2 regions of the Vibrio sp. R11-SG3-ISO9 genome follow, and region 1 is predicted to be linked to the other one. Evidence: predicted binding sites of a transcription regulator. Region 1 holds the regulator's gene; the other holds the start of a gene.

Evidence for each region. The regulator MetJ, encoded in region 1, represses methionine synthesis genes. The targets are predictions, from matches to a motif close to TTAGACNTNTANANGTCTAA.
Region 2: metK (methionine adenosyltransferase) is a predicted target of MetJ. The motif match lies at 2,691-2,710, and genes of this name have one in related genera.

What each region holds. Positions count from the first base shown of each region.
Region 1 covers NZ_JCBDGU010000012.1:69,015-76,543, reverse strand. The annotation lists gene AC6R05_RS04805 (bifunctional aspartate kinase/homoserine dehydrogenase II) at 1-1,104, opposite strand, end outside; gene AC6R05_RS04800 (O-succinylhomoserine (thiol)-lyase) at 1,104-2,288, opposite strand; gene metJ (met regulon transcriptional regulator MetJ) at 2,498-2,818, shown strand; gene AC6R05_RS04790 (malic enzyme-like NAD(P)-binding protein) at 2,968-4,254, opposite strand; gene rpmE (50S ribosomal protein L31) at 4,463-4,681, opposite strand; gene priA (primosomal protein N') at 5,005-7,206, shown strand; gene cytR (DNA-binding transcriptional regulator CytR) at 7,441-7,529, shown strand, end outside.
Region 2 covers NZ_JCBDGU010000024.1:13,077-20,605, forward strand. The annotation lists gene AC6R05_RS06975 (SprT family zinc-dependent metalloprotease) at 1-215, opposite strand, end outside; gene AC6R05_RS06980 (DUF2189 domain-containing protein) at 293-1,090, opposite strand; gene metK (methionine adenosyltransferase) at 1,446-2,600, opposite strand; gene tkt (transketolase) at 2,949-4,943, shown strand; gene AC6R05_RS06995 (hypothetical protein) at 5,037-5,273, opposite strand; gene epd (erythrose-4-phosphate dehydrogenase) at 5,475-6,509, shown strand; gene AC6R05_RS07005 (phosphoglycerate kinase) at 6,661-7,529, shown strand, end outside.

The DNA.
Region 1 (7,529 bases):
GAGATATTCAAGCGCTCCACCCGCGATCTCTTCAGTGTAGGCGAGACGCAAACAGTTTTGGTCCGCTTGTAGCTCATAAGCCAATGGTTCAAGTTGAGCACGCTTAAGCCCTTCAAGCACTTCAGTCTCAAGGCGCTCAAAGTCATGACCGTGACCAAAAGTCAGTTGAATAAGTAATACATCATCTAGAGAAGTGATGATCTTAGCGCCGCGACCCGACGCTAATACACGCTCAATCTGTGTTGAACCTGACTCCGGCTGATAGCTGCAGCGTAAGCTGAGATCCATAGCACTCTGAGCGACGGGCTGTAAAGTGCGACTGTGGAGCACAGGCGCCGCCAGACGCGCTAGCTCACTTGCTTCATCGAGACGCAGTAAAGGCAGCAGACAAGCATCAGAAACCAATCTTGGATCGGCACTGTAAACACCAGCAACATCACTCCAGATAGTCACACGATCGACTTCTGCTAATGCACCAATCACTGTCGCTGAGTAATCTGAACCATTGCGACCTAGTAGTACGGTTTCACCGACACTGTTTTGCGCCATAAAACCGGTAATCACTACACGACAATGCGAGTGTTGAGCAAGAGACTCTTTAATCAATGCGTATGAGCGAGCGCGGTCTACTTCCGGTTGAGCGCCCGCTTCTGCACGTAGAAAATCTCGTGCATCTTGAGCTACCGCTTGGAGATCGCTCTGACAAAGAAGTGCCGCTAGTAAGCGAGACGACCACACCTCACCATGCCCCAATACCGCCGCTTTTTGCGCCTCATTCAATGGCGCGGTTAGTTCACCTAAAGCCGTGAACTCTCGCTGTAGGGTTGCAGTTAACTGCTCTGCTACTTCGCCCTCTAATAGTTCAGAAACCAGCTCTAGTTGGAACTGACGCAGAGATTGCAGACACTCATGAGCCAAGCGTCCATCTTTATCTAGCGCCTCTAAAAATTCGATCAATCGGTTAGTGGTTTTGCCTGCCGCAGACACCACAACCAAGTCTGTTTCACTAGAGTACTCTTTGAGAATACTGACTACACGTTGATAGCACTCAGGGTTTGCCAAACTGCTACCACCAAATTTATGCAATTGGCGAAAGTTAGCCATTACTTGCTCTCCCCGTTATCGATGAACTGCTGCGCTTTGGCAAAGGCTTGTTCAAGGTCAGCAATCAGGTCTTCTGCGTCTTCAAGGCCTACCGAGAGCCTCAGAAGTTGATGAGACACACCCGCTTCCGCCAGAGCTTCTTCGCCCATTGCGCGGTGTGTCATTGAAGCTGGGTGACAAATCAAGCTCTCGACACCACCCAGAGACTCTGCCAGTGAAAACAGCTCTAACTCACCAACAAAGTGTTTCAACGCCTCGAAAGAGCCAGCAAATTCAAAACTCAGCATAGACCCAAAACCAGACTGCTGCTTCTTAGCAATCTCATGACCCGGATGCTCAGGCAGGCTCGGGTGATAAATGGTATCAACCAAAGGTTGTTTCTGTAGCGCCGTTAGAATCTCACGAGAGCTCTCTTCATGAACACGCATACGCGCACCTAGTGTACGGATACCACGCAGCGTCATGTAGCTATCAAATGGTGTCCCCGTTGCACCAATACAGTTACCCCACCAAGCCAGCTCTTCAGCGTGCGCTTCGGTTTTAGTAATCACTACGCCGCCGATCACATCTGAGTGACCATTGATGTACTTAGTCGTTGAATGGATAACAAAGTCAGCACCAAGCTCTAGAGGCTTTTGGAACACAGGAGTCAAGAAGGTGTTATCAACCGCCACCAGCGCCCCCACCTCTTTTGCCTTGCGGCAGGTTTCTTCAATGTCGACGACACGTACCAGTGGGTTTGATGGCGTTTCCAACAAGATCAATTTAGGCTTGAGTGCGATCGCTGCATCGAATGCGGCTTGATCCGATTGATCGACAAACAGAACCTTAAAGTCACCCTTTTGTGAGCGTGTATTGAAAAGACGATAAGTACCACCGTAGCAGTCGTGTGGTGCCACGATCAGATCATCGCTACCAAGGAAAGCGGAAACCCAAAGGTTTAATGCAGAAGTACCACAGTTGGTCACAACTGCCCCCTTACCAGACTCCAACTCAAACAGGGCTGTTTCTAGCAAGCCACGGTTTGGGTTACCTGAGCGAGTGTAATCATACTTAGGCACTTCACCAAAAGCGGGAAAACCGTAGTTAGTCGACAGATAAATTGGTGGAACAACGGCATGATGTTGAGTGTCTGACTCGATACCAGTACGTACGGCGATGGTTGCTGGTTTCCGGCTGCTCATAGGTGTTTCCTTACAGGTTTTGGCGTCTGAGAATCACAGCAGCTTGTCGGGGTTTTGCGGCTGTGTTAGATATATGTTATTCACTTTACTTTCATAAGAATGAGACGTCAACACTTCTAGACGTCTATATGTCTTTGCTTATGGCGGTAAATCCCGCTAAAATCACCCCTATTAATTTAATCTAACAACTAAAGTGATGAAGGTACGCAATGGCCGACTGGAATGGTGAATACATAAGCCCATATGCTGAGCATGGAAAGAAAAGCGAACAAGTAAAGAAAATTACAGTTTCTATCCCTCTAAAAGTGTTAAAGGTTCTAACTGACGAGCGTACCCGCCGCCAGATTAACAACCTACGCCATGCAACAAACAGTGAGCTGCTATGTGAAGCCTTTCTGCATGCATATACTGGCCAGCCTCTACCAACAGATGAAGACCTGCGTAAAGACCGCCCAGACGATATCCCAGCTGAAGTGAAAAAGCTGATGACAGAGATGGGTATCGAGTTCGAAGCGTTTGATGAAGAATAATCATAACTCAGTCACTACCTTCAACATTTGATTCGCTTTAGCTGAACCATATCGATTGCCGAAATCATCTAGCATGAATTTCTGGCATAAAAAAACCGACTCCAGATGAGTCGGTTTTTTATTATTCTCTTCGCTCTACTACACGATGGCTATGCCATGTAGTTTGCTGGTATCTCAATACGAGCCACACCTGAATCAACCGCCGCCTGTGCAACTGCTTTTGCCACGCGAGGCAATAGACGTGGATCCATTGGCTTAGGAATGATGTAGCCTTTACCAAACTCAAGTGCATCAGCACCTGCTGCTTTTAGTACGTCTGCAGGTACTTCTTCTTTCGCAAGTTCACGAATCGCTTCCACTGCCGCTAGCTTCATTGCATCGTTGATCTCGCTTGCACGAACATCAAGAGCACCACGGAAGATGAATGGGAAACACAGAACGTTGTTTACTTGGTTCGGGTAATCACTACGGCCAGTACCCATGATAAGGTCGCTACGAACTTCGTGAGCAAGCTCTGGCTTGATCTCTGGATCTGGGTTAGAACACGCGAATACGATCGGCTTGTCAGCCATCAGCTTCAGCGATTCTGCTGGTAGCAGGTTAGGACCTGATACACCTAGGAATAGGTCTGCACCTTCAATGACATCTTCTAGAGTACGCTTGTCCGTGTTGTTCGCGAACAGCTGCTTGTATTCGTTCAGATCGTCACGACGAGTGTGAATCACGCCTTTACGATCTAGCATGTAGATCTTCTCACGCTGCGCGCCACACTTGATCAGCAGTTCCATACACGCAACTGCCGCTGCACCTGCACCCAAACAAACAATCTTACACTCTTCCAGCTTCTTACCTTGAAGCTCGATCGCGTTCAGCATACCCGCAGCAGTTACGATCGCCGTACCGTGTTGGTCATCGTGGAATACTGGAACGTCACAACGCTCGATTAGACGGCGTTCAATCTCAAAACAGTCTGGTGCTTTGATGTCTTCTAGGTTGATGCCACCGAATGTATCGGCAATGTTCGCTACCGTGTCAACGAACTCATCGATTGTGCGGTGTTTTACTTCAATATCGATAGAATCTAAACCTGCAAAACGCTTAAACAGTAGCGCTTTACCTTCCATTACTGGCTTAGAAGCAATAGGACCTAGGTTACCTAGGCCAAGAATCGCTGTACCGTTAGAGATAACTGCAACCATGTTGCCTTTACCTGTGTACTTATAAACGTTATCCACGTTCTGTGCGATTTCACGAACTGGCTCAGCCACACCTGGGCTGTAAGCAAGGGCCAGATCTTCTGCAGAATTTGCAGACTTTGTCAGTTCAACGGCAATTTTGCCAGGAATTGGGAACTCATGATAATCAAGAGCTTGCTGACGGAATTGTTCTTGAGGTGATAGTTCTTCAGATTGAGCTTGGAGAGTGTCATCAGACATGGGTGTAGGTTTCCTAGAATATTATTATTTGGGGGAATCCATTTTATATTAATGGATGTACTTCAAAGTTCCTAGGTGGTAAAGCCCCCTGTCTCATTAAAAAACGAGAATTCACTACTAATAAGACCAGTGCCCAGTTGAAATTACTAAACGCCAGATAACAAAAAAGGACACCGAAGTGTCCTTTTTCATGTCTACTAAGCGAGAATTACTTCTTGCTAGATAGAGCACCGAAACGCTTGTTGAAGCGATCTACACGGCCGCCTGTATCAACGATACGTTGCTTACCAGTGTAGAATGGGTGACATTTGTCACATACGTCTAGGTGGATAGAATCTTTACCTAGAGTAGAGTTGAATTCAAATGTGTTGCCGCAAGAGCAAGTAGCTGTTACAGCTTTGTATTCTGGGTGGATACCAACTTTCATGGGAAAACCTCAATTAGGCCGTGTCGCCATCCGATTCTAAGCCGGACACCACACGTTGTTAAAAAATAGATTAAAGACACCGCATCTCACGAAAACGTGATGAAGCCATACCTTTAAGGCGCAGTATAGTAATGAATCTGTGAGGCAGGATCAACCAGTTTGGATGATTTTTTCGCCACTATTGCATGATTTCTTCTTTTATTACCTTTTTATGCTTTGCATAACTCCATCATCGACTTTAGCAAACAAACTGCTTCTCGAATTTAACGTTCTTATCCTTTAGACTGGTCGCCCTGCACTCTCCAGAATTAACAAGCGAATTTATGCGTCCAACGATTGCCCGAGTGGCTCTGCCAGTCCCCCTAGATAGACAGTTTGACTACAAAATCCCAGGTCATTTGTTTCCTATCATTGGTGGGCGCGTCTCGGTTCCTTTTGGCCGCCAAACTCTGACAGGCATTGTCACTGCGTTGGTCAATGAATCTGAGTTTGAATTCGACAAGCTTAAACCAATTAAAGCCCTACTCGACAATCAACCCGTATGGCCTGACTCGGTATACTCCTTGTTGGTATGGTGCAGCCAGTTCTATCAATACCCATTAGGCGAAACCTTTGCTAACGCCCTGCCAAGCGCATTGCGTAAAGGTAAACCTGCAGACTTCGCGACACTGGTCGAGTGGCAAATCACACCACAGGGTAAAGATCAGTTAATGCAAGGCTTTGGACGCGCAGTCAAACAGGCCAAAGTAATGCACTTGCTTGAGAATGGCCCTGTTCCGCATCAAGAGTTTATTGACCAAGAGATCTCAAGCTCAGTACTCAAAACCCTTGAAGAGAAAGGCTGGATAGAGTCTCGCGAGAAAAAACCGACGCGTTATGCATGGCCGAGCGATCTTGAAAACGACCAAGACAAGCCAAAGCTCAACGAAGAGCAAGCTATCGCGATTGCGACAGTCAATAGCCAAACCGACTTTGGCTGTTTCCTATTAGAGGGTGTTACGGGTTCGGGCAAAACAGAAGTTTACCTAAACATGATTAAGCCGGTGCTAGAGCAAGGCAGACAAGCCTTAGTTTTGGTTCCTGAAATCGGCCTGACCCCGCAAACCATCAACCGCTTTAAAAAACGCTTTAACGTGCCGATTGAAGTCGTGCATTCAGGGTTAAATGACTCTGAGCGCCTAAACGCTTGGCTATCTGCTCGCGATAAGATCGCAGGCATTGTGATCGGCACTCGCTCGGCTCTGTTTACGCCATTTGCTGACCTCGGCATCATTATTGTCGACGAGGAACATGACGCGTCATATAAGCAGCAAGACAGCCTGCGTTACCACGCTCGTGATGTTGCTATCATGCGCGCCCACAAAGCGCAGATTCCAATTGTGCTTGGATCAGCAACCCCTGCATTTGAAACCCTACACAACGCGCAAGTTGGCAAGTATGGCCATCTGACATTGAGCTCACGTGCGGGTGCAGCCGTACCAACCACTAACAAGGTTCTGGATGTTAAGGGGGAGTATCTTGAGAGTGGCTTATCGGCATCATTAATTGCTGAGATGCAAAGACACCTCAAATCCGGCAACCAAGTGATGCTGTTCTTAAACCGTCGTGGCTTCTCTCCAGCGTTGATGTGTCATGACTGCGGTTGGACGGCAGAGTGTAAGCGCTGTGATGCCTACTACACCTATCACCAATACAGTAATGAGATGCGCTGCCACCATTGTGGTTCTCAGCAGCACATTATTCATAACTGCCAAGGGTGTGGCTCGGCTAATCTAGTGACCGTAGGTGTTGGCACAGAGCAGCTTGAAACACAGCTTGGGCAGCTGTTCCCTGAATACAAAACCATACGAATTGACCGCGACAGTACCCGTCGCAAGGGCAGCCTAGAGAATGCCTTAGAATCGATTCGCCGCGGTGAGTACCAGATTCTGATTGGCACACAGATGCTTGCCAAGGGACACCACTTTCCGGACGTAACTCTGGTAGCACTGCTCGACGTCGATGGTTCGCTCTACAGCAGTGACTTTCGAGCCTCAGAACGCCTAGCTCAACTGTTTATTCAAGTTGCAGGCCGTGCTGGGCGAGCAAGCAAGCCTGGCGAAGTGATTCTACAGACTCATCACCCAGAACACGGGTTGCTGCAGGCGTTGCTACACAAAGACTACAACCACTTTGCTCAGACTGCGCTCGCCGAGCGTAAACAGGCGATGCTACCGCCCTATACCTTTATGACGCTATTCCGCGCGGAAGCCAATGACCCACACCTTGTTGAAGAGTTCTTAAGACAGGTGCGTCACACCTTAGAGTCGCACCCACTGTTTGATCAGTTCTGTATGGCACTAGGGCCCACTCCAGCACCGCTGGCCAAGCGTGCAGGAAAGTCGCGTTGGCAGTTGATTTTGCAAACCCAAACTCGCTCACTTATGCAGAAGTTACTCATGAGTGCAAAACCTGCGATAAACATGTTGCCACTCGCAAAAAAGGTACGTTGGTCGCTCGACATTGAGCCGCAAGATCTCAGCTAAACCTTACTGGCTTAAAATTACTGATAGGTTTATTCACGGAAATTTCATATTTATCGTGAGCAACTTCACACTAGTCATGTGATTTTTGTTAATCTAGCCGTAACTTTGTATCGGCTAAACACATAAAATATTGCAATAAAAAAAGTGTTAGCAACACTTTCATAATATCAATCAATTATATAATTATTCACGCCTTAGTCAGAGGCAATAAAGGAATTAGAGAGGGTTTAATTTATGGCGACAATGAAGGATGTTGCCCAGTTGGCAGGTGTCTCAACAGCGACGGTATCACGAGCGCTAATGAACCCTGAAAAAGTATCGGT
Region 2 (7,529 bases), on a different contig from region 1:
ACTTCCTCAATAAAGGCATCTTGATTTTCATTGAACAGCACCGAATTTAAACGTATTTCATTAAGTTGAAGATAAGCTTTTCCCGCAGCTTTCCCTCGTACTTGATAAGTCAGCTTTGGAATTGGAAATTGGCGAGAGAAGTGCGAGTTTGCAATGTGAATACACTCAGCCAATTTCTTGTTGGCACGATGGTGTAATGGGCTGTAAGACGACAAAAGTGAGACTCCAAACAAAAGGCCTTAGCTTGATGCTAAGGCCTTATCCTATCATTGCTCCCGATGTAGATCAGGTATTACATGTGGTGCTTTTTCTTGATGGTCTCATGGTAGGCGTGCCATGTACCATAGCCGAGTAGTGGCATGGTCACGATCATACCGACACCGTAAGTGGCAAAACCAATTAAGATACCGCCGCAAATGATGGCAGCCCATACTACCATAGCTGGTAGGTTAGATTTCACCGCGTTGAAGCTAGTGAATATCGCACTCATTACGTCGACTCGGCGCTCCATCATTAGTGGAATCGAGAAGGCTGAGATACTAAAAATAAGGCTAGCAATGACAAAGCCCACGACAGAGCCTGTTATCAAGAATGGGGCAAACTCAGCAAGTGGTGCACCTTGCACTGATGGGTACAGAGCATGTAACAGGGCCGCGATTCTCATCCAGAAAATCATCGCTACCATTAGCACAATGGCAAATGCCCATTGGTGAGTTGAGTTGCGAGTGATTGCCTTCATTGAGTGAAATAGGCTGGCGTTGTGGCCTTTCTCTCTTTCCCAGCTAGCATCATATAAGCCGAGTGCTAAAAATGGCCCAATCAGCATGTAGACGATCAGGCTCGGCATAACCACTAGGTGTGTGCCTTGCCACTGAACAAGCTGAACAATCGCCACGGCAGCTGCCATAAAACATAAACCATAGAATGCACTGATCATCGGCATTCGCACTAAATCGTGAAGCGCGAGTGAAAGCCAATGAAAGGGCGCAGAAATACTGACTTGGTTACACGGAATAGTGCGAGCGTATTCACTGTCACTCACCCTATTTTTGTCTTTTTTAAAATCGGATGGATTTGCAGTACGAGGCATAACTTCCCCTTAGTTAAAATAACGTCCTAAATTCAACCTCGTATGTCTTCACAGCGGCTGGCAGCGAGTCATCTTGGCTGAGCTGTTATTGGAATATCATGTCCTAGAGAGTTGTCTCGTGTTTCCTAACGGGGTGTAACCTAACCAGTTGTTGCACCAAATGTGAGCTTGATCGCCTAGGAGTACTTTAACTATTGTCACTACTGTCAAAAAACACAAATTATCCGGGGTGTTTTTAAGTGGGGTATAAGAAGAGAAGTGGACGAAATGTGGTGGGGTATTTGAGGTAACTGTATAAAAATAAAGCCCTTACTAACGAGTAAGGGCTTTTGGAAATTTTTTGCGTGGCGTTAAATTATTTTAGGCCAGCGAAGTCAGCTAGGATTGCTGCTTTGTCTGTTGCTTCCCATGGGAACTCTTCGCGACCGAAGTGGCCGTAAGCTGCCGTCTTCTTGTAGATAGGCTGAAGAAGGTTCAGCATCTCTTGAAGGCCGTATGGGCGTAGGTCGAAGTTTTGACGAACTGCTTCAATGATGATGTCATGAGGTACTTTCTCAGTACCGAAAGTTTCAACCATGATAGATGTTGGATCAGCAACACCGATAGCGTAAGAAAGTTGGATTTCACAACGGTCTGCCATGCCAGCTGCAACGATGTTTTTAGCAACGTAACGAGCTGCGTAAGCTGCAGAACGGTCAACCTTTGATGGATCTTTACCAGAGAATGCACCACCACCGTGACGAGCTGCGCCGCCGTAGGTATCAACAATGATCTTACGACCAGTTAGACCACAGTCACCCATTGGGCCACCGATTACGAAACGGCCAGTTGGGTTGATGAAGAAGTTAGTGTCTTTGTTGATCCACTCAGAAGGTAGTACTGGCTTGATGATCTCTTCCATTACTGCTTCACGTAGATCAGGAGTTGTTACTGAATCACAGTGTTGCGTTGAAAGAACAACAGCATCGATACCAACGATCTTGCCTTGGTCGTACTGGAAAGTAACTTGTGATTTCGCATCTGGACGAAGGAAGTCTAGCTTGCCGCTTTTACGTACTTCAGCTTGTTTCTCAACAAGGCGGTGAGAGTAAGTAATTGGTGCTGGCATTAGGATTTCAGTTTCGTTTGTTGCGTAACCAAACATGATGCCTTGGTCACCAGCACCTTGCTCTTTAGGGTCAGCTTTATCAACACCTTGGTTGATGTCTGGAGACTGCTTACCAATTGTGTTTAGTACAGCACAAGAGTCAGCATCAAAGCCCATGTCAGAGTGAACGTAACCAATTTCACGAACGGTTTCACGAGTGATCTCTTCGATATCAACCCACGCAGACGTTGTTACTTCACCGCCAACCATAACCATGCCCGTTTTCACGTATGTCTCACAAGCAACACGTGCTTTTGGATCCTGTTCTAAGATGGCATCAAGAACAGCATCAGAGATTTGGTCTGCAATTTTATCTGGATGGCCTTCTGAAACAGATTCAGAAGTGAAAAGGTGCTTAGCCATGAGAGCTCCACTTTTAGTATTAGGTGCAAAGTTTCTATCTGCGTCGCATAGGGTTGCGCCGAGATTAAATTCAATAATTTCTGTAGGTGTTTCTACATCTAGACGTCTATTCTAAATTCCAACGGTCGAATTACAAGCTCTTTTTTATGATATGTCATAACCAAACGATTGCTTTCTCACTTGTGCTAGTTCGTTAAAAACTAGGGAAATGTTGTAAAAGTGCGAAAACTGACCTTGAAAACCTCAGCAAAACGTTTGCAGTCGCCATAGGCGTTTGAGAGAATAACCGCGCTAATAACTAGCAATTATTTCTCATTTTTCAAATCGCTTATGCACTCAGGAGCAGACATGCCTTCTCGTAAAGATCTCGCAAATGCAATCCGCGCACTTAGTATGGACGGTGTTCAACAAGCTAATTCAGGCCACCCAGGCGCACCTATGGGTATGGCTGACATCGCTGAAGTTCTTTGGCGTGGTCACTTGAACCACAACCCAGCAAATCCAGAGTGGGCAGACCGCGACCGTTTTGTATTGTCAAACGGCCACGGCTCGATGCTAATTTACTCTCTGCTTCACCTAAGCGGTTATGAGCTATCAATCGAAGATCTTAAAAACTTCCGTCAACTGCACTCTAAGACTCCGGGTCACCCAGAGTATGGCTACGCACCAGGTATCGAAACGACAACTGGTCCTCTAGGCCAAGGCATCACTAACGCAGTTGGTATGGCGATGGCTGAGAAAGCACTTGCTGCTCAGTTCAACAAAGAAGGCCACGACATCGTTGACCACTTCACTTATGCATTCATGGGTGATGGCTGTCTGATGGAAGGTATCTCTCACGAAGCATGTTCTCTAGCAGGTACGCTAGGTCTTGGTAAGCTTATCGCTTTCTGGGATGACAACGGCATCTCTATCGATGGTGAAGTTGAAGGTTGGTTCTCTGACGACACGCCTAAGCGTTTTGAAGCATACGGCTGGCACGTAATCCCAGCAGTAGACGGTCACGATATCGAAGCGATCAATGCTGCAATCGAGGCGGCTAAAGCAGACCCTCGTCCTACGCTTATCTGTACTAAAACGATCATCGGTTTTGGTTCACCAAACAAATCAGGCTCTCACGACTGTCACGGCGCACCACTAGGTCACGACGAAATCGCAGCAACTAAAGAAGCACTAGGCTGGGCTCACGGTCCATTTGAAGTTCCTGCAGACATCTACGCTGAGTGGGATGCAAAAGAAGCTGGTGCTGAGAAAGAAGCGGCTTGGAACGCGAAATTTGACGCGTACGCAGCGGCTTACCCAGCAGAAGCAGCAGAACTTAAGCGTCGTCTGAATGGCGAACTACCAGCTGAGTGGGAAGAGAAGGCAAACCAAATCATTGCTGATCTTCAAGCAAACCCTGCTGATATCGCATCACGTAAGGCATCTCAAAACGCACTAGAAGCGTTTGGTCAAATGCTTCCAGAATTTATGGGCGGCTCTGCTGACCTAGCACCTTCGAACCTAACTATGTGGTCTGGTTCTAAGTCTCTAGAAGCAAATGACTTCTCTGGTAACTACATCCACTACGGTGTACGTGAATTCGGTATGACAGCTATCATGAACGGTATCGCTCTGCACGGTGGTTTCGTACCTTACGGTGCAACATTCCTAATGTTCATGGAATACGCTCGTAACGCAATGCGTATGGCTGCTCTGATGAAAGTTCAGAACATCCAAGTTTACACGCACGATTCTATCGGTCTTGGTGAAGATGGCCCAACTCACCAACCAGTTGAGCAAATGGCATCACTACGTCTAACACCGAACATGAGCACATGGCGTCCATGTGACCAGGTTGAGTCTGCAGTGGCTTGGAAACTGGCTATCGAGCGTAAAGACGCACCAACGTCTCTAATCTTCTCTCGTCAAAACCTTGCACAGCAACCTCGTGATGCAGAGCAAGTAGCGAACATCGCGAAAGGTGCTTACATCCTGAAAGACTGTGAAGGTAAGCCAGAGCTTATCCTTATCGCAACGGGTTCTGAGGTTGAGCTAGCAGTAGAAGCTGCCGCGCAACTAACGGCTGAAGGCAAAAAAGTACGCGTTGTTTCAATGCCATCTACTGATGCATTCGACAAGCAAGACGCAGCGTACCGCGAAGAAGTTCTACCATCAGACGTAACAGCACGTATCGCTATCGAAGCGGGCATTGCTGACTTCTGGTACAAGTACGTTGGCTTCGATGGTCGTATCATCGGTATGACAACATTCGGTGAATCTGCACCAGCTGGCGAACTATTCAAGATGTTCGGCTTTACTACTGAAAACGTAGTAAGCACAGCTCAAGAGCTTCTAGCTTAATGTGAGTTATCCACGAAGGCCTTAGTGCTGAAGTGAAAATAGAAAACCGAGCTTTGATAGCTCGGTTTTTTTATTGATTGCAACGAAAGCAGGTTACTCGAACTCACTTCCCCAGTTATCCAGCTCTTTAGTCCCACATACTTTGCATGTCACGTAGCGATCCATGTTGTAGTAGTGACCACCATTGATGATAGCGTGGGCAAACAATTTTACTTTGCCGAACCATGTTTTATCTTGGTCATAGCTGCTGGGTTGGCGAACAAGTATTTCTCTGTGTGGTGTTTCTTTGTTGCACTTTTTACAAAAATGAGTCGCTGGGTATCCAGACATAACCTTTCCCTTTGGTTGAAAAACGAGAGGAAAAACAGCCGTAGAGTTTGATGAGCTCATCTTCATAATCAGTATATTGTCAGCCGACCATTGATGGCCGTTATGAATTATTTTTAGCGAGTTAGATCACTCAACTAATGCCTTTTAGGTAGGATTCGGTTATCATCTGTTGCACGAAATTTTGGTTAGATGTATGGAACTATGCTAAAAGTCGCAATCAACGGATTTGGAAGAATAGGGCGCAATGTTCTAAGAGCGCTTTATGAAAGTGGCAAAAGCCAACAAATCAAAGTCGTCGCTGTTAATGAGTTAGCACAACCTGATGCTATGGCTCATCTGCTTCAATACGACACCAGTCACGGCCGTTTCGGCAAGAAAATCTCGAATGATCAAGAGCATATTTATATTCATCATGATAGTGGTGAAATTGATACTGTTCGTATTCTCCATTTAGCTGAAATTGACCTACTCCCTTGGCGCGATCTTGAAGTGGATATCGTGCTTGATTGTACCGGCGTGTATGGTTGCCGTGCCGATGGCCTCGCTCATATCGAAGCTGGCGCTAAAAAGGTGCTGTTCTCACACCCAGGTGCGAACGATCTCGACAACACTATTATTTATGGCGTTAATCACGACACCATCAAAGCCAGCGATCGCATTGTTTCCAATGGTTCATGTACCACCAACTGTATCGTACCCATCATCAAGGTTCTTGATGAGGCGTTTGGTATTGATTCTGGCACTATCACCACGATTCACTCGTCGATGAATGACCAGCAAGTGATTGACGCCTACCACTCGGACTTGCGTCGTACCCGAGCCGCGAGCCAATCTATTATTCCGGTTGATACCAAACTTCATAAAGGTATTGAGCGAATCTTTCCGAAATTTTCTAACAAGTTTGAAGCGATTTCTGTGCGAGTACCAACGGTTAACGTTACAGCAATGGATTTAAGTGTCACAATTAATACGAATGTGAAAGTTAATGACGTAAATCAAACCATTGTTAACGCATCTCAGTGTACATTACACAACATCGTTGACTATACTGAAGCGCCGCTCGTATCCATCGACTTTAATCATGATCCCCATAGCGCGATTGTGGATGGAACTCAAACCAGAGTGAGCAACGGCCACTTAGTAAAAATGCTAGTGTGGTGTGATAACGAATGGGGCTTTGCAAACCGAATGCTGGATACGGTACTTGCAATGCAAGCTTCTGACGGCGAGAAGTAAGGCCCGGAAGCAAATATGCGGATTATTTATTTTTAAGCTTGAAATAAATGCCAAGTATCCACATATTATGACCAGTTGAAGAATTTATAGGCTTAGCAGGGTTGCTGAGTTTCCAAAACTTTATATTTATTTAAATTTGAGAGGACAAATCATGTCTGTGATCAAGATGACTGACCTGGAACTAGCAGGTAAACGCGTATTTATCCGTGCTGACCTAAACGTACCAGTAAAAGACGGTAAAGTAACTTCAGATGCTCGTATCCTTGCATCTCTACCAACTATCAAGCTTTGTCTAGAAGCTGGTGCAAAAGTAATGGTTACTTCACACCTTGGTCGCCCAACGGAAGGCGAGTACAACGAAGAGTTCTCTCTACAACCTGTAGTTAACTACCTAAACGACGCTCTAGAGTGTGACGTTAAACTAGCAAAAGATTACCTAAACGGCCTAGAGCTGAACGCTGGTGAGCTTGTAGTTCTAGAAAACGTTCGCTTCAACAAAGGCGAGAAGAAGAACGAAGAAGAGCTATCTAAAGCATACGCATCTCTATGTGACATCTTCGTAATGGATGCATTCGGTACGGCTCACCGTGCACAAGCATCTACTCACGGTGTTGGTACTCACGCTCCTGTAGCATGTGCTGGTCCTCTTCTTGCTGCTGAGCTAGAAGCACTAGGTAAAGCAATGGATAACCCAGAGCGTCCACTAGTTGCTATCGTTGGTGGTTCTAAAGTTTCTACTAAACTGACTGTTCTTGAGTCTCTATCTAAAGTTGCTGACCAACTTGTAGTTGGTGGTGGTATCGCGAACACGTTCATCGCTGCTGAAGGCCACAACGTAGGTAAGTCTCTATACGAAGCAGACCTAGTTGAAACAGCTCAAAAGCTAATGAAAGAGTGTGCTATCCCAGTTGCAACTGACGTAGCATGTGCAAAAGCATTCGATGAGAACGCAGAAGCTGAAATCAAGCACGTTTCTGAAGTTGCAGACGACGACATGATCTTCGACCTAGGTCCTGAATC